One region of the Rubrobacter aplysinae genome, then DNA from elsewhere that is predicted to be linked to it. Evidence: riboswitches for the same ligand, from Rfam matches in the RefSeq annotation. Region 1 holds a riboswitch; each other region holds the start of a gene.
What was found. A riboswitch is a leader RNA that binds a small molecule or an ion and turns the genes downstream of it on or off. The one in region 1 is predicted to bind cobalamin.

Region 1 (7,352 bases):
GACAGTGCCGTCCACCGCTCCAGAAGACATCCTCAGGTTCTGTTTACGCGCCTCGCTATCCGAGTAGCGGTAGTCGGTCTCGAACTCCCCGAGCTTTTTGGTGGGGGCCATGCTTTGCAGATTCTCGGCGCTCTTCTCGGGCTGTACGCTCTTTGTGGCAAGCGGGATCTCTCCATCCAGCTTGGGTAGCGACTCATCCAGGTTCCCGAGCGTCTTCTGGACGTCGAGCTCGCTGCCCGGCTCGCCGTCCACCACCTCCAGGTCACCGGAGCCCGAAGCCTCGTAGCTGGCGTTCTCCGGCTGCTGGTCCACCTCGCCGGCGAACCCGGAGACGATTTCCTCCGCCGCCTGCCGGTCGTAGGAGACCGCGGCGGGTATCGAGACTCCGGTGGAGGAGCCGCGTACCGCCGCGACCGACCGCTCCACGAAGTTTCCGTCCCGGCCTACGTCGTAGGCTTTCTCCACGCTCTTCCGGTCATCCAACGCGATACCCAGACTCTGTGCGGAGACCTTGCCGCCGTCCGGTGCGTCGCCTCCGCTCCCGTTCACGAAACTTATCTGGGCCAGGCTCTGCGAGGCCCCGGCCTCCAGGGCTTGCCGGGCCTCGGCCTTGCTCATTCCGCCGACGTCCACGCCCCCGATCTCGACGCCGCGCCTTATGCCCTCGTCACCGCGGGAGAATCCTAGGGCCGCAACCAACACGCCCGCTAGCACCAATGCCAGAAGCACCGCGCCCACCGTCCTGCGCCGGCGCCGGAAGCTGCCCCGACCGTAGACCTTAAAACCGGCTCCCTCGCCTCTCGCCTTAGAAAACGCCTCTCGCCTCATTGTCCCGTAGCCTCCTTTTCCGTAACCGCCCCGACCGGGCCCCGGCTCTTCTACGCCCCGGGTGTGGCCTTACCATAGAGATAACCGCCGTTCTACCGGCTTTGCTAAGGCCGCACCGGCGCGACGTCGACTTCAGTCGGCGGGAGCTTGCCTTCGTCGGTCTCAAGGGCGTAGTACGTGCTGGTGTATATAGGTCCGCTGGAGACGACCTCGCCCTGGGCGTTCTTGACGGTCTTCGTGGTCCTCCACTTGGATATGTTCTCGTTCTCGACGAGGTTCTTTGAGTCCATCGTGACTTTTTTGCCCGTGGGCTGGCCCCACACCTCGGCGTAGATGTAGCCGTCGTCGGCGACGTACTCCCGGATCATGACGTAGCCCTCGGTGGTGTTGCGGAACCTCATGTCCAGCTCCTGGCCCCGGTAGCCGTTCTCGGCGCCGAACCACACCGTGGCGTCGAGGCCGGGCCTGATGTAGTTCAACAGGGCGAAGTGTGCGTTGCGCTCCACTATATCCAGCCCGGCGTAGTTGGCGGCCATGTATAGGGTAGAGGAGACCTGGCACAGCCCGCCGCCGGCGGCCTTCTCCACCTTGCCGTCGACGAACACCTTGGTCTTTTTATAGTCCAGCGGGGCGAGGACGTCATTTGCGGATAAAACCTCGCCGGGGGCCAGAGTCTGCCCGGTGAGCGCCTCCGAGGCGGTCCTCAGGTTGTCTACCCGGGCCGGGGCGTCGTCGCCGGTGCCCTCGAAGGTGGTGCGGTACTTGCCGATCAGCTGCGTCGGCCTCTGCTGGCGGGCCTCCTGGGTGGTCAGCTCGGGTACGTCCTCCGCCACGGGGACCTCGTACTCGCGTTTACCCTGGAGCAAACCGCTCCGGAGCTCGCCGAGGAGCTCCAGGGTCTGTATGCTCTGTCCGGTCCGGCCGGGCACCACCTCTACGCTGTCGCCCGCAAAGCGATAGTCGGCCTCCCTGGCCTCGACGTTGATACTGGAGTACATCCCCGAAAGCTCCGAGCGCAGGGCCTGCGGGGAGAGGTAAACCTCTAGTCTGCTACTCTCGGGAGTGACGTTGATGAGCCCGGCGATCTGTCGCGGGCTCAGCTCCCACCGCTCGCCGTCCGCGGCCAGTGTGGCCGGCTCGCTGATGGCGGTCCTGACCTTCTCGGCCGTGTTCTCGGCCTCGGCGGTGCTGATCTCGGGCCGTGTCGCCCCGCCGGCGAGCTCCGCCTCGCCCTCCAGGCTCTCTATTGAGCCGCGGATGTTGGCCGCGGTCTGATCCACGTCGACCTCGTAGCCCTCCGCAGACTGCGAAACCTCGACACCCGCCAGGGACACCGAGACCCCGGCCTGGGTGGGGTCTTCGCCAAGCCGCCGCGCCAGGCTCTCCGAGACGTCGCGGACCTTCTCCCCATCGTAGGCGACTTCAAGGGGCACCTCGACGGTCCCTACGAGTCCGCCCGCACGCTCCCTGGCCCGCTCGATGACATTTCCCTCGCGGCCGACCTTTCGGGCATTCCGCACCGTTGCCTCCACATCGGGACGCACCCCGACGCTCTCGGCCGGAACGGTCACTTCTTTACCGTCGCCGCTCACCCGGATCTCGTTCAGCGCGTAGGCGCGCTCCCGAAGAAGCTTCTCCGCCTCCTCGGTGGACTTACCGCCTAGGTCTAGCCCGCCGGCCTCGACGCCGCGCGGGATGCCGCCCTCGGAAGCCTGCGGACTCGCCCCGAGAGCCGCGAAAAGGACCACTACCACGCCGAGCAACGAGGCACCGGCCAAGAGGAGCCGCGTACGCGAGCGCCGCCGGCGCCAACGCCGGCCAGACCCCGCTCTGCCCCGTCTGATAACTGTTGAGTCTCGATTCATCCTCCGCCTCTGGTCGTGTCCTGCTCCGCCGCCAACGGCGGCCCGTATCCGGAGACCATCGCAACCCCAGACCGAACCGTGACAGAACCACCGTCAACCAGGATCACGGACGGGGTGTGGGACTCCGGCGCTTATTCACCCGCACATATGAATGCAGGCGCATAGGTTATCAGTGAGGCGCGGTTGCGTCCATGAAAATAATCAGGGTAGCCGTCTCGGCATCTCTCCCGCCGGCAGACGAAAGGCCGGGGGCTCCGATTCGGGGCGGACGTTGTGCGAGGCTTCGGGACACGCTTTTCTGGCGGGGCGTGTCCGGTATCCGGATATTGTTGGAACTCCCTACTTTCTAAGGGCATCTCGTAGCAGGCTTCGTCTAAGGGCATCTCGTAGCAGGCTTCGCATCAAATATCTGTGACTCATGGGTGCCATACAGCTTGCAGCACTGACCTCGGCGGAAGCCACTTCTGCACTCATACGAATAGTCTCTTCCAATAAAAGTCGGGAGACCTCCTTGACTCTACACTATGGTGAAGGGTTTATATTGGCTAGGCATGAAGATGGAGAGTACAGAGATGAAGCTGATGCAGATCGGAGAGGTGTCCCGGCTTTCGGGGTTACCCGTGAGGACCGTCCACTACTACGAGGATAGGGGGCTCTTGGAGCCGGCTTCCCATACGGAGGCGGGCTACCGTCTCTATGGCCGGGAGGAGTTGGCGCAGCTGAGGTTCATTAGCCGGGCGAAGCTCCTGGGTCTCACGCTAGAGGAGACGAGGAAGCTGGTCGCTCTAGCCGAAGGGTGCAACCGGGGCGAGATCGTCCCGGACCTCGAAGAGACTCTACGGGAGAAGTTGCGAGAGACCGAGCGAAAGATGGAGGAGTTATCCGCCTTCAAGGAGAACCTCCTCTACTACGAGAGGCAGCTATCCGAGACCGGGCCGGCGGAGCTCTGCGGAGAGGAGGCGAGCTTCTGCGGCTGCGTAGACGCCGTGACCGGCACCGACTCCGAAGACTGAAGATGCTCATCGACCCGGACATAAGGAGGAACACATGACGTCTCGCACGAGCACGCGACAGCAGGAACAGCGGCAATCATCCTCGATGGCCCAGGGCCGCCTGGCACGGGGTTTCGGCTGGGGAGTGGTTGCCACGCTTGCGATGTCGGTGCTTATGATCGTGGCCACAGCGACTGGGCTATCCCCGATGCCGATGCCCGTACCTGCGGCCATCGTGGGCCAGGTACTTGGGGGAAATCTGCCCCAGCCCCTCATAGTGCTTGTGGCGGCTCTCAGTCATCTGGCCTTCGGTGGCGTAGCGGGCGCGGTACTTGCGGCCCTCACAAGGCCGATAACGCTCCTAAAAGGACTGGGCTGGGGGATTCTTCTGTGGGTGCTCATGGGGGTCGTCTTTTTGCCGTTCGTGGGCTGGGGGCTTTTCGGAACCTCGATCGCTCCCCAGATCGCGGTGGCGACGCTCGTACTGCACCTGGTCTATGGCACCACCCTGGGTTTGCTGCTGGATCGGGGTAAGAGCGGGGAGTAAGAGTCGCTTACAACAAAATGGTAACAGCGATCCTAACCCAGCAGACGACGACCCTTGCTTTCGAGTTTTGCGCAAAAATAGCGCTATAGCACTTGACACTCTAATTTCATGAAAGGTCGCTTACTCTCGGCGAGGAATCTCCTTCCCGGTCCGTCCATTCGCATAGTGCGCCGAAGATGCACCCCAATGCCGCCCATAGAACCAGTTGGGTGCCCAGAGCCGAAAGTCGGAAATCCCACAGCAGTCCGGCCGGGAAACCCCCCGGGTCCACGGCAGCCGGAAGCCCCATGAACAATCCCGCAACGATAACCGCAAACCCCACTCCCACCGCCGTATGGCGTACGGGAGGGCTAACCTCTCGTTCCCGGAGTCTCCTCGCTACGTACCAGGCCACCAGAACAGCGAGCAGGGACAGTATGACCATGGTGAAGTATGCGGCGGTGCGGGCCCCGATAGTCTCCGGGCCTCCGACGGTCGGCGGATTGGCCGGATACTTGAGAAAGGGCAAAAGGATTGCCCCGGCGAACACAGCTGCCGAAAGAGAAAGGCTGCTCCTCCAATCGCTTACGGAGGCCATCCGGGGCCGGAAATACGCATACGCCAGCCCGAACAGACCTCCTACGGCCAGTCCGGTTAGGCCGGTGGCGAAAAAGAGTCCAACCTTCTGGGTCGAGCGGCTAAAGACCTCCTCTTCGGGGGCACCGCCCGAGGAGGCTTCCTCGAGTTGGATGGCCCCCTCAAGGGATGATTCTCCTACGAAGAACGCGAAGACTCCCGCAAGGAGTCCCGCCAACAAGCCAGCAGCTAGTCCCCGGCGCAGATACGACGTAGTCATTATTCTCAGCGCTCCTAGTGGCAGGGAACGGCCAGCAGGTGGCGTCCATCGTGGAAGAACTCGTGGAGGTAGTTGCTGGCCTCAGCTGCCGACCCGAGCAGGGGTACGAGCAACTCTCCACTGGCGGATAGCAGGACGAAGAGCATCAACACCAACAGCGCCCCCGTAACCCAGCTCCACCAGGGCATCCCTCCCGGAGAGAGAACCCGCTCTAGAGAGCCTCTGTGCATCGGAAACCTCCTTATCGGGGTCCTCGCCCCGGTCGGATTTCGGGCAGCGATTCAGTCTCCTGACTCCCGGATCGACACTCCCCCCGGCCTTCCCGTTCCTCGACTTACCGGAGCTCTCTATCAGAGCTCCGTCGGAAACCGTGGCCTTACTTCGGGGCTCGCTACCCGGTTACAGTGGCGGGACCGTGCCGGACTTTCACCGGCTTCCTGGCTCTCCGCCGCCCTCATTTTTTTGTGATCGCTAGCATACGGCCAAGCCCGACGGGCGTCAAGACAGCGGCCGGCTTACGCAAGACTCGCCCCACGAGCTTCTGCCCTCTTTATCCGTCCTTATCCTCCTGATGCCGTGCCGGGGAAGAAGGTCTGGTAGAGCAGAAATACGTTCAGCGCGATGATCAGGCCGATGACCACCGTTGCCACTATGGTGGTCAGGCGGTGGTTGACTAGGCCGCCCATTATCTGCCGGTTGCGGCAGAAGATCAAGAGTGGGATGAGGGCGAAGGGTATGCCGAACGAGAGCACCACCTGGCTCAAGATCAGTGCGGTGGTGGCGTTGACCCCAAGGCCGATGATGACCAGTGCCGGGGTCATCGTGATCAGGCGTCTTAGGACCAGCGGTATCCTGCGGTTTATGAAGCCCTGCATGACCACTTGTCCCGACATGGTACCCACCGCAGAGCTCGAGAATCCGCTCGCCAATAGCCCGACGCCGAAGAGGATGGCCGCTGTGGGACCGACCAGCTCGCCAAGCCGGGCGAACGCGACGTCCAGACCCTCGACGACGGGGCCGTTCTGGAAGAATAGGGCCGCGGCCATGATCATCATCGAGGCATTTATCACTCCGGCGAGGCCCATGGCGATCAGGATGTCCACGAACTCGAAGCGGAAGATCCTCTTTCTCTCTTCCTCGGTGCGGCCCACCACCCGGCGCTGGGTAAGCGCCGAGTGCAAGTATATAACGTGGGGCATGACCGTGGCCCCAAGGATGCCGACAGCCAACAATACGCTGTCGGTGCCGGCGAGCTGCGGGGTAAAAAGCCCGCCGAAGAGAGGTCCGGGCTCCGGCTTGGCCATAAACACCTGATACCCGAAGGAGAAGACTACCACCCCCACCAGCGCGGCGATCCCCGCCTCCAGCGGCCTAAAGCCCCTGCGCTGCAACTCCAGAAGCCCGAAAGAGAAGACCGCCGTGATCAGCGCCGCCGGAAACAGGGGGATACCGAATAACAGATTCAGTCCCAAAGCTCCTCCGATGAACTCCGCCAGGTCGGTGGCTATGGCGATAACCTCGGCCTGGACCCACAGCCCGAACGTCACCGGCTTGGGAAAGCGCTCCCTACATAGCTCCGGCGAGTTCTTGCCCGTAGCGATGCCCAGCTTTGCCGACATCGACTGGATGAGTATCGCCATCAGGTTAGAGGTGAGAACCACCCAGAGCAAGAGAAACCCGAAGGTAGACCCGGCCGCGATGTTGGTGGCGAAGTTGCCCGGGTCTATGTAGGCCACCGCTGCGATGAACGCCGGCCCCAGGAACGGCAAGAACCGCTTCACACCACGCTTCTGCCCCTTTAAAGCCGCCTCCGCCGCCCGTATCGTGGCGCTTTCCCCTGGCAGGAACTCCCCAGGAGTAGTCTCCTCGGAAGCGTTCGTGTAAGCCATAGAAGTCTTCTCCTAATCTATTTTATTAACCAACGCTAAATTTATTAACTGACAAAGCTAAAATCAAGCTGATGTTATACTTGATGCTTGATTTAGGGTTGACTACACTAAGGTTCATGATGAGCGATCTGGCGACGACTCGACAGCTGTCTTCTTCGGTGGGAGACTATCTAAAGGCCATCTGGGAGGTGGCCGGGACGGGCGGGGCCTCCACCAACGACGTTGCCGTCCGGCTCTCGGTGGCGCCCGCCTCGGTGACCAACATGTTCGGTCGGCTGCGGGAGATGGGCTTGGTCGAGTACGAGCGCTACCGGGGGGCTTTTCTCACCGAGCGTGGCTTAGAGGAAGCCCTGAGGCTGTTGCGTCGGCACCGGCTGATCGAGACCTTCTTGCTGG
Region 2 (7,352 bases), on a different contig from region 1:
CAGGAGGCGCCTCCTATAAGGCCCAGCGCCGCCCCGAGCGCCAGAGCGCGGCCCGCCGTTACGCGCCTCCTTACCCCGCGGTGATTCATCTCGTACCGGAGGTATAGCTCCGCCGCGAGCGCCACGAGAGAGAAAGTGGTCAGAAAATGCGCGAGGTTGTCGTAGAAGACTCCGGCGTAGAAGAGCCCGAAGGCGAAGCCCGCGAGGTCTATGACGGCGCTCACGAGCAGCGCGGCGAGTATGAGGCGGGAGATCTTCTTCATCTACCCCAAAAGATACACTAGCGAATCCGGCGAGTCCGTCCGGACGCCCCGGTTATAGAGTCTAGTGCAGCCGGGAGGCTCTGCCGGGCGCGGGACCCGTGCCCGGGCGGCCGTCGGATAGCGCGGCGGATATCCGCTCCTCGGCCAGCGTGTCGGCGGCGGTGTGGGGCGGCACGGAGTCACGTTTGGAGAGGGCGATGATCCTCTGCACCGAGTCGTGGATGCCCATTACCCGGATTCTGACACGCTCCTCATCGTAGCCCCCGAGCTCCCCGGCGACGTTTATGAGGCCCCCGGCGTTGATTATGTAGTCCGGGGCATAGAGGATGCCGCGCTCCGCCAGCGCCTCGCCGTGTCGGTCCTCCAGCAGCACGTTGTTCGCGCTGCCCGCGATTATGGAGCAGCGGAGCCTCGGGATGCTGTCATCGTGCACCACCGCCCCGAGGGCGCAGGGCGCGAAAACGTCGCACTCGGTGGCGATTATGTCGTCCGGGTCCGCGGGCGTGGCGCCGAGCTCGTGGGCCGCCCGCGCGACGGCGGCCCCGTCTACGTCCGCGACGATCAGACGCGCCCCTTCCCTGTGCAGCAGGTTGCACAGGTGGTATCCGACGTGCCCGAGGCCCTGTATGGCCACGGTCCGGCCTTCCGCGGAGGGGGTGCCGTACACCTCTCCGAGACAGGCCCGGATGCCCTGCATCACGCCGAGCGCGGTAAACGGCGCGGGATCGCCGGAGCCGCCGTGCTCGCGGGACCGGCCGACGACGTGGCCGGTCTCCAGCTCGGCGTACGCTATGTCATCCGTGGAGGTGCCGACGTCTTCGGCGGCTATGTAGTTGCCGCCGAGCGTCTCCAGACGCCGTCCGAAGGCCCGGAACAGCGCGCCGGACTTGTCGGTTCTCGGGTCGCCGAGGATCACGGACTTGCCGCCGCCGAGATCCAGCCCGGCGGCCGCCGCCTTGTAGGTCATCCCGCGAGCCAGCCTCAGCACGTCTACCACCGCCTCGTGCTCGCCGGCGTAGGGATACATCCGGCATCCTCCGAGCGCCGGACCGAGCGTCGTGTCGTGTATGGCTACCATGCCCTTCAGGCCCGTCGGGCCGTCGTGGATGAAGACGAGGTCCTCGTAATCGTGCTCCGCGAGAAGATCGAAGATGTCCACCCTGCCTCCCGTGGTCTCCCCAACGCTTTACACCCTAAACACCCTGGTACACTACAGGCGTACCCTGAAACGCTACAAATGATTCTACACCCTCGATCCGGCTATCCCGGTCGGCGTTCCGTCATGGAGACGGGCGTGGAGGCCGTATCCGGGGAGGATAGATTCTCTTTCAGACCTTCCCAGGCCGTCTGGGAGTCCAGGGCGAAGGCCAGCTTGAGAAACGCCCGCGACAAGGGCCGTGAAAGGCCTCGTAGAAGGTGTCGCAAGAGACGGTTCCCGGTGGAGCTACTGCGTGAGGCGGCTCTGCTGCGCTCGATGTATCGTCTCTGCTCCTCCATACGGTGCTTCATCAGGTGCCGGTGCTGATCCGGGTCCGGCTCCATGCTCACCCTCCTGACTCGTCGTCACGCTCGTCGTCCGGTATCTCGGGGAGGTTGGTGGGAAACACGCCGGCGATAAAGGCGTACACCTTCTCGCCCGGCACCGGCGGCTGATCGAACTCCTCCGACAGCTCCGTTACCTTCCGGGCGAACTCCTCGGCCCTCTCGGGCGGAATCCTCGCGTGAACCAGCGAGGACATCGGTACGGTATTCCCGGTATCCTTTTTCCGGGCCTGTACCCTGTCAAGCTCCGGGGCCTCGAACTCGGCCATCGCCTGCTCGAGGTGGAACTGGGGGCTGATCTCGGGTATCTCCTCGGACCAGGAGAAGTGCCGGGCGGTAAAGCTCAGCCGTCGGTACGTGTTGCCGTAATACTTCTCCGTTATGGCCCGCACCTGCCGGGTCTTCACCACCCGGACGAACCCGACCTCCTCGAGCACCTTGAGGTGGTGGCCTATGGCCCCCGGCTTCATGCCGAACGCCTCGGCGAGCTGCTTGGTGCTCGCCGCCCGCTCCCTCAAGAGCTGCAGGATCTTCTGCCGCGTGGGGTCCGCAACCGCCCGGAAATGCTCGGGCTCCGTCGCCTCGAAAGACTCCTCCATCTCGTAGCCCGGAGCCCCCGCGTCTACGCCCTCATCTTCCATGTTTTGGCTGGTTTGATTGGTCATAGTCGTATGTTAAGCAAAAACTGAACAAAAAACAACAGCTTTATATAAAATTTGCGCTTTTCGTGTGGCCGGGAGGTTTGTGAGGCACTGGCGGACGGGTCGGAAAGCGGGTAACTTGGAGGGAAACGTATAGAGTGGTGGCAGAGAGCTGGTTTCTACGTCGTGTACGTGATGTAGGTTGCGTGGGGGTCTATTGTTTAGAGAGGCGGGCGTACAGGGTCTCGTCGAGAGGCTGATAAACGGGGACAAGCGGGCATTGGCGCGGACGATATCGCGCGTGGAGACCGGCGGGGAGGACGTGCCCGAGCTGGTCCGGGGGCTGTATCCGTACACCGGGGGAGCGTTCAGCGTAGGCTTTACCGGGCCGCCGGGGGTCGGCAAGAGCAGCGTCATCGCGGAGCTGATACGGATCTACCGCGCCGAAGGGATGGAGGTTGGCGTGATCTCGGTGGACCCGTCGAGCCCGTTTTCGCGGGGCGCGATCCTGGGCGACCGCATCCGGCTCGCCGACCACTTTCTGGACTCCGGGGTGTTTATCCGCTCGATGGGCAGCCGCGGTCACCTCGGGGGGCTGGCCGCAGCCTCGAAGCTCGGGGCGCTCGCGATGGAGGCTTACGGGGTAGACGTGGTGCTGTACGAGACGGTCGGCGTCGGGCAGGGAGAGGTGGAGGTCGCCTCGGTGGCGGATACTGTGGTGCTGGCACTGCAGCCGGGCTCGGGAGACGCGGTGCAGGCGCTAAAGGCCGGGGTGATGGAGGTCGCGGACGTGATCTGCGTAAACAAGTCCGACCATCCGCAGGCAAAGGCCGCCGCCCGGGAGGCGCGGCAGGCGCTGGAGATCGGACACGAGCTGGACCCCGAGTCTCCCCTGCCCGAGATAGTAATGACCCGGGGCGACGCCGGCGAGGGCGTCGAGGAGCTGCGCCGGGCCGTGGACGACCACCGGGGACATCTCACGGAGAGTGGCGGCCTGGAGCGCCGCAGAATGGGCTCGATACAGGAGTTCATGCTCTCCTGGACCCGCGCCAAGCTCGAAGACCGGATGCGCCAGAGGCTAGACCGCCAGGACGAGGACCTCGTCAACAAGGTGTATCGGCGGGAGCTAGACCCGATCTCGGCCGCCGAGACGCTGTACCGCGAGGTGTAGGGGGTCTGTAGTGGCCGTCGGCAGGGACCCTCTGCGGTGTTGACAGGATAGCCCGCTTGTGGCTACACTTCTGCGCCAGATACAAAAGACAGGCGCGGTGGATACGAGGAAGCCGGTGAGAGTCCGGCGCGGTCCCGCCACTGTGACCGGGTAGCCAGCCCCGAAAGAGGCCACTGCACACGAGGTGTGGGAAGGCCGGGGCGAGGCGAGGAACCGGGAGCCAGGATACTTCTCCGCCGCCGTCCGAGCACTATCCGGGACGAGGATCCCGAAAGGAGTGTCGCTTTGGGTAATCTGGAGAACACGGCCCGCAAGCCGGTATCCGTAAAGGACCTGCCGGCCTGGAGTTGGGCGGTGCTGGTCTTGATCCTGCTCGTCGCTTTCGCCGTATTGTTCGATAACGGGGCCCTTCTGACGCCGTTTATCGGGGAGGCCGCGACGGCGAACAACTACCTGCACGCGTTCTTCCACGACGGCCGGCACCTGCTCGCCGTACCCTGCCACTAGGCCGGTAGAAAATGATAGGCAAGCTCCTGGCGCGCGGCCTGGCCGCGGGCCTGATAGCGGGCGTTCTAGCCGGTCTGTTTGGCCTGGCTTTCGGGGAGCCCACACTCGAACGCGCGATGGCGGCCTCGGCGGCCTCCGGGCACCACGGCGATACCGCTGGCGCCCCCCCCGATGCTCATGGCGCTCATGGCGGATCGCACGAGGGAGGCGGGGAAGACGTGTTCGGGCGTGGGGTGCAGAAGACCGGCCTGATCGTGGGTACGGCGCTCTACGGCGCGGCCCTGGGGGGAGTATTCGGCGTGGTCTCGGCGTTTTTGCGGGGGCGCTCCGGGCTCGGGAGCTGGCGGCGGAGCCTGGCGCTCGCCGGGGCCGCGTTCGCCGGGGCGGTCGCGATGCCGTTCCTGAAGTACCCGCCGAGTCCTCCTGGCGGGGCGTCCACCGTGGATCAGACCCCGGCCTATCTGGTCATGGTCGCGCTCTCGCTGCTGGCGGTGCTCTTTGCCTGGCGTATCTCGCGCCGCATGGCCGGGGCCTCGGATCCGGCGAGACATCTGTCGGTGGCGGGCTTTCTGGTCGTCTCTTTCGTGGCGCTGTACGCGCTGCTGCCCGCCGCGGGCGGCGCGGGTGACGTGGAGGCCGCGGTGCTGTGGCAGTTCCGGCTCGCCTCTCTCGGCACCCAGGCGGTGCTTTGGGCCGCCCTGGGCTGCGCATTCGGGCTGCTCTGCCGGCGGGCCGAGCGTGATGGGGCTGGAGGGCGTGGGGGCGCGACGGTCCGCAACGCCGAGGCGCGATGAGCGGGGCCATCCTCGTCTGCGGCACACACTCGGACGCCGGCAAGAGCGCGGTGGTCACCGGGATCTGCCGCATGCTCGCCCGGGAGGGGGTCGGGGTCGCGCCGTTCAAGGGGCAGAACATGGCGCTCAACTCCTTCGTGACTCGGGAGGGGGCCGAGATCGGGCGTTCCCAGGCCGCCCAGGCCGCCGCCGCCCGCGCCGAGCCCGAGGCCGCGATGAACCCGGTCTTGCTCAAGCCTTCCGGTGGGGGCGGGTCTCAGGTGGTCGTGCGGGGAAGGCCACGCACGATGGCGACCGCCAGGAGCTACCAGGACATGAAACGCGAGCTGATGCCCGTGGTGCTCGACTCGCTGGAGGACCTCCGCAGCCGGTTCGACGTGGTCGTCTGCGAAGGGGCCGGTAGCCCGGCCGAGATCAACCTCCGCAGCGCCGACATTACCAACATGGGCCTGGCCCGCGAGGCCCGCCTTCCGGTGTTGCTGGTCGGCGACATAGACCGCGGCGGCGTGTTCGCCAGCCTGTACGGTACGCTCGCGCTGCTCTCCGGGCGGGATCAGTCGCTCCTCAGCGGCTTTCTCGTGAACCGCTTCCGGGGTGATCCCTCGGTGCTGGCCCCCGGCCTGGACAAGATAACCGCCCTCACCGGACGTCCGGTGCTCGGCACCCTGCCCCACGCGCCGGCCCTGCCGCAGGTGGACGGGGAGGACTCGCTCGCACTGGACTCCCCGTCGGTCGTGAAACCCCCGGCGGGGAGAGACTACCTGAGCGTGGCCGTGGCGCGGCTGGGCCGGATCTCCAACTTCACCGACTACGACGCCCTCGCCCACGAGCCGGGCGTGTCGGTGAGGTTTACCGGCTCCGGGGAAGAGCTTCTCTGGGCCGATCTCGCGATCCTGCCCGGCACGAAGGCCACTGTAGAGGACCTCGCGCTCCTGCGCCGGAGTGGCATGGCGCGCGCGTTCACCGAGCGCGCGGCGCGGGGCATGCCGACGCTCGGGGTCTGTGGCGGATACCAGATGCTCGGGCGCCGTATTCGCGACGGCGTGGAGAGCGGCGAGCCAGAGACGGAGGGGCTGGGACTGCTGCCGGTAGAGACGGTATTCGAGGAGGAGAAGCTCCTCTCCCGGCCCGGAGGATGGGCCGTTGGTTTTGGTAGAGACGGCAAAGACGCCCCGGACCCGGTGAGTGCGTACGAGATCCGGCATGGCAGGGTCCGGGTAGGGGGCGGCGAGCCGCTGTTCGTAACCGATGACGGCGAGAAGGGTAAGGAAGTTGAGGAGGGCTGTCGCCTCGGAAATACCCTGGGCACCTCCTGGCACGGCGTGCTCGAATGCGACGGGTTTCGCCGGGCCCTGCTCCGCCGGGTCGCCGCCGAACGCGGCCTCGACTGGAAGCCCGGAGAAGAGCCGTTCGCCGCCGCCCGCGAGCGCAGGTTCGACGTGCTGGCGGACCTCGTCTCGGAGCACGTTGACCGGGAGGCGCTCGTGCGGTTGATCGAGGGCGGCCCCACGCCGGGCCTGCCCGTAATAAGCAGTCGGCTCTCGGAGTCAGGTGACCCCTCAGAGGTCGAAGCCGGTGCCGGATGAGGAGCGGGACGCCTTGATGGCCCGCATGCAATCAGCGGGTACGCTTTCAGAGACGGACGAGGCTCTTGAGGAGGCGCGACTCTGGCTGCGGAAGCATCCCGGCGACGATAGGGTAGCCGCCGCGATGCAGCGTCTCGAAGAGCGCGACGAGAGGCTGCGCGACCCGGAGGCTGCGGCGGGTTGGAGAGGGGTAGCCGCCGCCGGAGTCCTGTTCTCCGTAGCCGCCGTGGCGATCTTTGGCGCGCTCTACGCGTTGACCGGACGCTGGACGGTCTCCATCTTCGTCGGCGGGGTGGTTGGGCTGGAGATCACGTGGTGGTCCCGGGAGATTGTGATGGCGTATGCCGAGGGCAGGAGACGCAACCGGGATGGTGAGCGATGAGGGTGGGGTTCTAGAGATGCTGCTCTTTATAACGACCGCGGACACCGAGATACTGGCCGCCGCGAAGGCCGTCGAGTCGCTGCCCGAGAGCTTCCCCGAGGTCCGGTGCGCCAGTCCCGCCGCCTACGACGAGCCTCTGGAGCTGCTGGATACAGAGCTCCCCCGGGCTGGCGTGGTGCTGGTGCGGCTGCTCGGCGGGCGCAAGGCCTGGCCGGAGGGGTTCGTGGAGCTACAGCGCCGTTGTAACGAGCGAGGGATACCGCTGCTCGCGTTCGGCGGCGAGGCGGAGCCCGATGCCGAGATGACCGCCGCCTCCAGCGTGCCGTCTGGCGCGGTCGCCGAGGCCTTCGAGTACCTGCGTCACGGCGGCGTGAAGAACACCGCAAACCTGTTCCGGTTCGTGGCGGACACCGTGCTGCTGGAGGGCTACGGCTTCGAGGCCGCGGAGCCGCTGCCGGAGACCGGG
Region 3 (7,352 bases), on a different contig from region 1:
CCAGAGTAGTCCTTTGAGCTTCGAGACAGCTCTTTGACTATTTTTGAACCATAGTCGTTTGAAGCATACCCGGGGAAACACTGAATCAGCTCTTCAATCAAGCGGGCAGGAAGACATACTTTCTGGAGCTATATTGGTAGACACTGTTCAAGCGGGATCTCAAGGCTGTTAGCAGGCGTTCACACCGGGCGTTTGCTTGTTGGACTTCCGCTAACGTAATCTGGTGGCGGCTAACATCTTGCTATTTCAGTAGGCTAGTAGGTCGACCGTCTTGTCTATACTATCCACCGGCGTGGCCCCGGCGGAGACTAGATGCTCTAGCAACCGCGTACCCTTTCCACTGGTGTAGTCTTTCCGGCTAACCCACAGCGGTAGACCGTTACGGACCAGCGCGACCGGGACGCCGGTTCTTTGGGCTTCGGAGGCGGCCTCGAGGTTGCGGAGATTACCGTCGCCGACGGGCATGTCGCAGACGACCACGAGCCGGACGCTTTTTGCGGCCGCCACGTTTGCCTCGTGGGCCTCCTGTGGGATCGGCGCGTAGGACTCGGCCTCGATCAGGGGAGCCCCGAGCGAGCGGGCCACGGCGTGGTCCGTATCGCCGATGCTCAGGACGCCGGCCGAGAACGGCACCCCCTCCTCGTGCAGCCGCCGCATCAAGCCGGCCCCCGATCCGCCGCCGCAGACGACGTGTACCTCCGGGGACTCTTGCTGATCCCGGAATACGCCGACCGGCTGTATCTGGAGCGCGCCGGTACGGGGCGAGATCGAAAGCTCCACCTCCGCGCCGAAGGCGCTCTCTACCTCCTCTGGCCTGAGCGCCACGCTCGGCGGGCCGGCGGCGCGGATCCTGCCTCTATCCAGAACCACCACCCGGCGGGCGTAGCGGGCGGCCAGGTTGAGGTCGTGGACGACCATGAGTACCGTCCTGCCGCCGGCGTTCAGCCTGAGAAGCGTCTGCATGAACTCGACCTGGTGGCGGATGTCCAGGTGGTTCGTCGGCTCGTCGAGGAGCAGCACCCCCGGCTCCTGTGCCAGCGCCCGCGCCAGGGTTACGAGCTGACGCTCCCCACCCGAAAGCCCGCTCATCCTGCGCTCCCTGAACCCCCACACCCCGACCTCCCGCATCGCCTCCTCGACGACCCGCGGCCCCTCGGGGTCGGAGAGGAGCCGCCCGGTCCGCGGCGTGCGGCCGAGCTCGACGATTTCCCGTGCCGTGTAGTCGAAGGCCGGGGAGCCCTCCTGGGAGACCACCGCGACCCGCCGGGCAAAGGCTTTAGGCTTCCAGGCTTCCACCTGCCGCCCGTCGAGCAGCACCGCCCCGAGCCGCGGCTCGAGAGCCCGGGCCATCGCCCGGAGCAGGGTGCTCTTGCCGCTACCGTTTGGGCCGACGACGGCGAGAAACGAGCCTTTGGGGAGCTCCAGGGTAACGCCGTGGAGCTTGTCGTCCGCGCCGTAGCCGACCCTGAGGCCCCGAACCTCAAGCGTCATTTCGGGGTTCTCGGGGGTTCGTGGGTTACCGGGCTTCTCAGAGGTCACGCTTGCGGCTCCGGCGCAGGAGGTACAGGAAAAACGGCGCGCCGCAGAGGGCTGTCACGATGCCGACCGGGATCTCGGAAGACGACACGCTCCGAGCCGCGGCGTCGGCCAGGATCACGAACGCAGCGCCCCAGAGGCCGGAGACCGGGATCAGGAGCCCGTGACGGGGGCCGACCAGCAGGCGGGCGACGTGCGGCACGATCAGGCCCACAAACCCGATCACTCCGCTCACCGCTACCGCCGCCGAGGCCGCGAGCGCCGCGAAGCCCACGCACAGCATCTTGAGCCGCTCCACCCGCAGCCCGAGATATCCGGCCTCCTCCTCTCCCAGTGAAAACACGTCCAGGTCCCGGGCCAGGACGAGCAGCCCGGCCGCGGCGATCACCAGGTACGGCGCGGCGGATACGACCCTATCCCAGTCCGCCGCGGAGAAGGACCCCAGAAGCCAGAACAGGACGCCTGAGATCTCCTCGCTGTCCAGCGTGAGGATGAGAAAAGAGTACACCGCTCCCGCGAACGCCCCGACCGCGAGCCCGACGAGGAGCAGGTTCGCGACCGGAAACCTCCCGCCCTGCCGGGCCAGAGCCACGACCGTGAACGCGGCCCCGATTCCCCCGACGAACGCCGCGAGCGGCACGGCCGAGAGCCCGGCAAAGCTCGCCGAGAGCCCGAGGGCCGTCGCGAGCACCGCCCCCAAAGCGGCCCCCGGCGAGATGCCGACGATGTAGGGGTCGGCCATCGGGTTGCGGAAAAGCCCCTGCATCGCCGCCCCGCTAACGCCGAGACCGCAGCCCACCAGCGCGGCCAGGACTATCCGGGGCAGCCGGATGTCGAGCACTATCGCCCTTGAGGACTCCTCCCCGCCGCCGAGCAAGGCCCCCACGACCTGCGCCGGCGAGAGCCAGGCCGGCCCGATGCCAAGGGCGAGCACCCCGGCCGCGGCCACGGCGCACACGGAGCCGAGCACCCAGGCCGGGTAGACGCCGTTCTTACCACCGCTCTTGGTACCTTTTTTACCGCCGCTCACTCCGGGCTCACAGTATCGCGTGGTTCGCCAGGGCGGCCAGGGAGAGGAGGGCCACGACCTCCCCGGCCTCGGAGAGCGCGCCGTAGGTGTCGCCGGAGAGCCCGCCGAGGACACCGGACATCCAGCGCGCCAGCAGGTGCGTCGTCGCGAAGACCACGACCAGGACGAGCGCGCCCCAGAGCGGGAGCAGGACGGCCCCGATCAGGAGCGCGCTCACCGTCGCGACGACGAAGTACCGGCTGCGGACCTGCTCGTGGAAGTTGCGTCCCATGCCGCCCTCGCGGGCCGCCGGGAAAAAGAAGATGCCGTAGATGTCTGACCAGCGGCCCATTACCGGCGCGAGCAGCGCCCCGGCCCACCAGGCCCCGCCGAGGCTGTAGATCGCCGCTATCTTCAGGAGTACGGCCGATATCAGGGCCAGAGACCCCATCGTGCCGATGCGGCTGTCCTTCATGATCTCGTGCTTCTGCTCCCGCGAACGCCAGGAGAACAAGGCGTCCGCGCTGTCGGCGAGCCCATCTAGGTGCAAGCCCCAGGTCACGACCATCCAGGCCACGACCACCGCCACCGCCCGCACGGGCTCCCCGAATACAAACCCGGCCGCCAGCCCTGCTCCCGCCCCACAGGCCCCGATAAGCAGCCCGACCAGCGGAAACGCCGCCATCGCTCGGGCCACGGAAGCCTCCTTCATCGGCGGCAGTCCGGGAACCGGAAACGCCGTCAGAAAGCGGACCGCCTCCCCGAGGGGCTGTAGCGGTCCCCAGCGGTTTCTACTGCCGGACTTCGGACTATCCGGCATCTGTCTCCTCACCTGTCTCACCAGTGGAAGGGCTCCTAACCGGAGAAGCTCGCCGTGTGTCTGCCTCGTGTGCCTCGTATAGGGGCGGCACCTCGTTCATGGTTCTCAGGATGGCCGCCGAAGGATAGATGTCGAGGGCGGTAACGCCGCCGAGGTCCGTGCGGAACCGCCAGTGCTCGCTGAAAGGGACGCCGAGCAGGTGGCACAGGAGGAGCCGGATCGGGGCTCCGTGCGTGACCACCAGCGCCCGGCCTCCGGCATGTTCCCGGAGCAGGTCCTCCCAGGCGGCCCCGACGCGCTCCCACAGGTCTGCCCCGCTCTCTCCGCCGTGGGCTTGGCTGTTCCAGAAATCTCCGAAGCGCCGCCGAGCCTGCTCGCCGTACCGGGCGGAGACCTCGTCGTGGGTCAGGCCCTCCCAGACGCCGTGATCCACCTCCCGCCACCGCTCGTCCCGCTCCCGCCTCTCGCCTTCCACTAGGTCGGCGAGGCCGTCGGTGCGGGAGAGCCCGGACGAGACCACCGCCGTGTACACGCCGCGCTGTAGCCGGGCGGCGGCCGCCTCCGCCCGTGCCCGGCCGAACCGTGTCAGGGGCCGGTCTGAGCGGCTCTGGTAGCGGCCCTCCCGGTTCCAGTCCGTCTGGGTGTGGCGTACCAGCTTTACGTGCGTGTGAGCGGAGCCCTCTCCCACTCGTATCATCCCCCGCCGGTCGTGGACTCCCCATCGAAGGCCTCCGGATGGATAACCTCCGCGATCTCGCGCACGCCGTCCACGATCCTGGGCCCGGGCCGGGTAACGAGGTCGTCGTTTATCACGAAGACCTTGTCCTGCTCAACGGCCGTGAGCGAAGAGTACTGTTGGCGGCTCTTTATACCTTTCACGGTGGCGCCGGAGCTCTCGCCGGCCAGATAGTATCGCGGGTCATCCTCCAGTATCTTCTCGACCGAGTACTGCGGGTATGCTTGCCCGGCGTCGGCGGCGATGTTCTCTCCCCCGGCGAGGTTGATGGCGTCGTTTACGAAGCTGCCCGGACCGGCGGTGAACAGCGGGTCGTAGCCGACCTCGTAGAACATCTCGGGCTCCGGCAAGCCTTCCACCTCCGACCGGAGATCGTCCAGCTCGCTCCGGAGCCGCTCCTCTACGGCCTCTGCCTGATCTTCGTTGCCGACGACTTCCCCGACCGTACCGATGCTCTGTATGGCCTCGTCCACGCTCGTCGGGTTGATAACCACCACCTTCGCCCCCGTCCTGTCTTGCAGGCTCTCGGCCTGATCTTCCGTGGTCGAGTCGTAGGAGAGGAACAGGAGGTCCGTCTGCAGGGAGGCGATCTTCTCCGCGTTCACCTCGTTGTAGTTACCGACTTCCTCTATGCTCTCGACCTCTTCCGGATAGTCGCCGGCCTCGGAGACGCCGACCACCCGATCCCCGGCCCCGACCTCGAACAGCGTCTCGGTAACGCTCGGCACCATGGAGGCGATCTCCTCCGGCTCCTGGCCGATCCGGACCTGCCGATCCAGCGAGTCTTCTATGGTAACCGGAAAGGAGGCGCTGGCCGTGGTGCCGCCGCCCGCCCCGCCGGAACCACCGCTAGTGGCGCCCGAGGAGCCGCTACCAGAATCGTCATTAGAATCGCCACCAGAGCCCTGGCCGCAAGCGGCTGCCACCAGTACCATTGCCGCCACGACGAATATCGCCGGCAACGTTGCGCCCGGCTTCGCGTTAGGCCTCTCACCAACTCTACGCAAGAAAATCCTTTCGAGCTTGCAAAAATTTCCGCAGAAGTTGCGGTAACGTTGGCGCTATCCCTCGGACTCTGCCGTACTTACCTTGCGCCTCTTTCGCCGCTCTGAGCGCCCCGCTCCGGAGGCGGCCCGCAGAACATTCGAGAGGCGTTAGAGCTAGCCTGCGGATGCCGAGTGCTGCTCGGCGCGCGGAAATCGGTCTCTGCACGTGTACCTCCTTCGGAGTCCTCGCTCCGGTTGGGCAGCTTGGGGCGTTGGAACAGTCTCCTGACTCCCGGATCCCCGCTTTCCCCGCGCCTTCCCGCCCGCTTGGGGCAGTGGCTACCGTCGAGGCTAGCTCCCCGGATACAGTGGCGGGACCGTGCCGGACTCTCACCGGCTTCCTGGACTCCGCCGCCCGCTGTCTGTGTACTTCTGTGTATCTCTATGTAGCGCGCGTCCACCGCACGCTACCATTGCTCGTCTATTAGCCGCGTAATGATAGCCAAGTCCGAATTACACTTCAAACCGGGTTAGCTTTGTTCCAGCACACAACCCTCGACGTCGGGGTCTCCTAGAGGCGCGTCAGCGGGCTCCTGCCAAAGTACACCCTTTCCCCAGCAGCATAGAAGGTTGGACCGGGTTAGCCTCGGTCTGGTACTCATCTCTAGGAGTATCAGGAGCGGATCCGGCGAATACCGAGACTATCAGCGAGTGCCCCGGAGCACGCGAACTCCCTCATCATCTTCCGCAGTGACCACCCCAGTGAGCCCGCCAGAGGCGGCGTGTACAGCCAGCATGTCCGTCTCCGGGGCGCTATCTGACGAGGGAGATCCGACCGGCAGGAAAGGCGCTACGCGGACAGGCATCATCACGGGTGTCGGCACGTTTAAACGAGCGAGCTTTCATGCACTGCCGTTACTGGTTCCACGGTTTCACTTAGCTTTTGTCCTCGTGGTGTCGGTGGTTATCATCGAGTTGTTCGCCAACGGATGGGTGATGTGGCGACTAGCAGGCTATGTAGCCAGAAAGGGCAGTATGTAGGGGTACGTCGGTCAGCAGCTCTCTGCCTGACTTGCCGCCATCAATTCCGACGGTTGGTTTTTTGGGCGTTGCCGCGCCTAACCGCTGGCGTGACCACGCAAGTGCTAGACTTTACCCTACAATAAAGCAACGAGTGTTGAGGTGAAGCTATGAGCGACGACCGGTGCGACCTGCTGTGCATAGACGCTCCCCGGGCCGAGGCCATCCGGGAGAAGCTGCTCGGAGAGGAGCGGGCGCAAGAATCTGCGGAGGCGGCGCGGGCTCTTTCGGACCCCACACGGCTGACGTTGGCCGGGGCGTTAGGAGAGGCCGGTGGCGTTGGCGGGGAGCTTTGCGTCTGTGATCTGGCCTGGATCTCGGGCCGCGCCCAGAATCTAGTCTCCCATCACATGAGGACCCTGCGTTCTCTGGGGCTGGTTCGTTCTCGTAGGGATGGCAAGCTCGTCATGTACCGGCTGACCGGGCGTGGCCAGGCCCTGCTCGGCGCCGTTATCGGCGAGGAGCCGGAAGGCCGGGCGTCCGAGGAAGAGGTGAGCGTGTGAAGGACAAGAAGAGTCTTACCGTCTTTCAGCCCGACGAGTCACCGGAGACAGGAGGTGCCCCTGCTCAGGAGGCGGGGAGAGGCCCCGCGCAGGAGCCTGTTTCCTCTTGCACCGACGACTGCTGTGCGCCCTACGGCGATGGAGGAGTAGGTGGCGGAGCAGGAGGATCGGAGAGTGCCAACCGCACAGTGGTGCGGGTAGAGGGGATGGACTGCGCCAGTTGCGCCGTGACCGTCGAGCGGCGGGTCGGCTCTCTTTCCGGCGTGAGCCGGGCCACCGTGAACTTCGCAGCCGGGAGACTCGACGCATACCACGACGACTCCGTAAGTGTGGAGCGGCTAGAGCAGGCCGTTAGAGGCGCCGGCTACGACGTGGGAAGGAGTGCGGAGTCAGAGCAGATATCGTTCTGGCGTACGCGGAGGTTTCTATTTACCGTGGCCTCCGCGCTCCTGTTCGCGCTCGGGGCCGTTCTGCAGCTAGCCGGAGCTCCAGAGATCGCCCGGATCCTCCCCTACACCGCGGCGATCATGGTCGGCGGGCTGCCCATCTTCCGGGCGGCCGTATCCGCCGTGCGCGCCCGGCATCTGGACATGAACGTCTTGATGAGCGCGGCGGCTATCGGGGCAGCCGGTATCGGGGCCTGGGGCGAGGCGGCGCTGGTAGTAGTCCTGTTCGCCGCCGG

Region 2: it holds a riboswitch for cobalamin, as region 1 does, so the genes downstream of both, ABD53_RS07085 (CbtB-domain containing protein) here and ABD53_RS08630 (CbtB-domain containing protein) in region 1, are expected to answer to the same signal.
Region 3: it holds a riboswitch for cobalamin, as region 1 does, so the genes downstream of both, ABD53_RS10190 (ABC transporter substrate-binding protein) here and ABD53_RS08630 (CbtB-domain containing protein) in region 1, are expected to answer to the same signal.

Annotation. Positions count from the first base shown of each region.
Region 1 is NZ_LEKH01000007.1:4,968-12,319, forward strand. Features, by position in the region: gene ABD53_RS08605 (VanW family protein) at 1-828, opposite strand, end outside; gene ABD53_RS08610 (VanW family protein) at 933-2,606, opposite strand; gene ABD53_RS08615 (MerR family transcriptional regulator) at 3,266-3,706, shown strand; gene ABD53_RS08620 (DUF6789 family protein) at 3,741-4,232, shown strand; gene ABD53_RS08625 (CbtA family protein) at 4,339-5,067, opposite strand; gene ABD53_RS08630 (CbtB-domain containing protein) at 5,082-5,297, opposite strand; cobalamin riboswitch at 5,350-5,507, opposite strand; gene ABD53_RS08635 (Nramp family divalent metal transporter) at 5,628-6,956, opposite strand; gene ABD53_RS08640 (metal-dependent transcriptional regulator) at 7,055-7,352, shown strand, end outside.
Region 2 is NZ_LEKH01000005.1:124,564-131,915, reverse strand. Features, by position in the region: gene ABD53_RS07110 (hypothetical protein) at 1-263, opposite strand, end outside; gene ABD53_RS07105 (Glu/Leu/Phe/Val family dehydrogenase) at 325-1,422, opposite strand; gene ABD53_RS07100 (hypothetical protein) at 1,524-1,805, opposite strand; gene ABD53_RS07095 (transcriptional regulator) at 1,808-2,470, opposite strand; gene meaB (methylmalonyl Co-A mutase-associated GTPase MeaB) at 2,664-3,617, shown strand; cobalamin riboswitch at 3,681-3,865, shown strand; gene ABD53_RS07085 (CbtB-domain containing protein) at 3,903-4,124, shown strand; gene ABD53_RS07080 (CbtA family protein) at 4,136-4,918, shown strand; gene ABD53_RS07075 (cobyric acid synthase) at 4,915-6,504, shown strand; gene ABD53_RS07070 (hypothetical protein) at 6,494-6,886, shown strand; gene cobN (cobaltochelatase subunit CobN) at 6,873-7,352, shown strand, end outside.
Region 3 is NZ_LEKH01000009.1:23,545-30,896, forward strand. Features, by position in the region: gene ABD53_RS16005 (HD domain-containing phosphohydrolase) at 1-9, shown strand, start outside; gene ABD53_RS10170 (ABC transporter ATP-binding protein) at 247-1,539, opposite strand; gene ABD53_RS10175 (FecCD family ABC transporter permease) at 1,529-2,566, opposite strand; gene cobS (adenosylcobinamide-GDP ribazoletransferase) at 2,574-3,365, opposite strand; gene ABD53_RS10185 (histidine phosphatase family protein) at 3,355-4,053, opposite strand; gene ABD53_RS10190 (ABC transporter substrate-binding protein) at 4,059-5,063, opposite strand; cobalamin riboswitch at 5,366-5,491, opposite strand; gene ABD53_RS10195 (ArsR/SmtB family transcription factor) at 6,278-6,670, shown strand; gene ABD53_RS10200 (heavy metal translocating P-type ATPase) at 6,862-7,352, shown strand, end outside.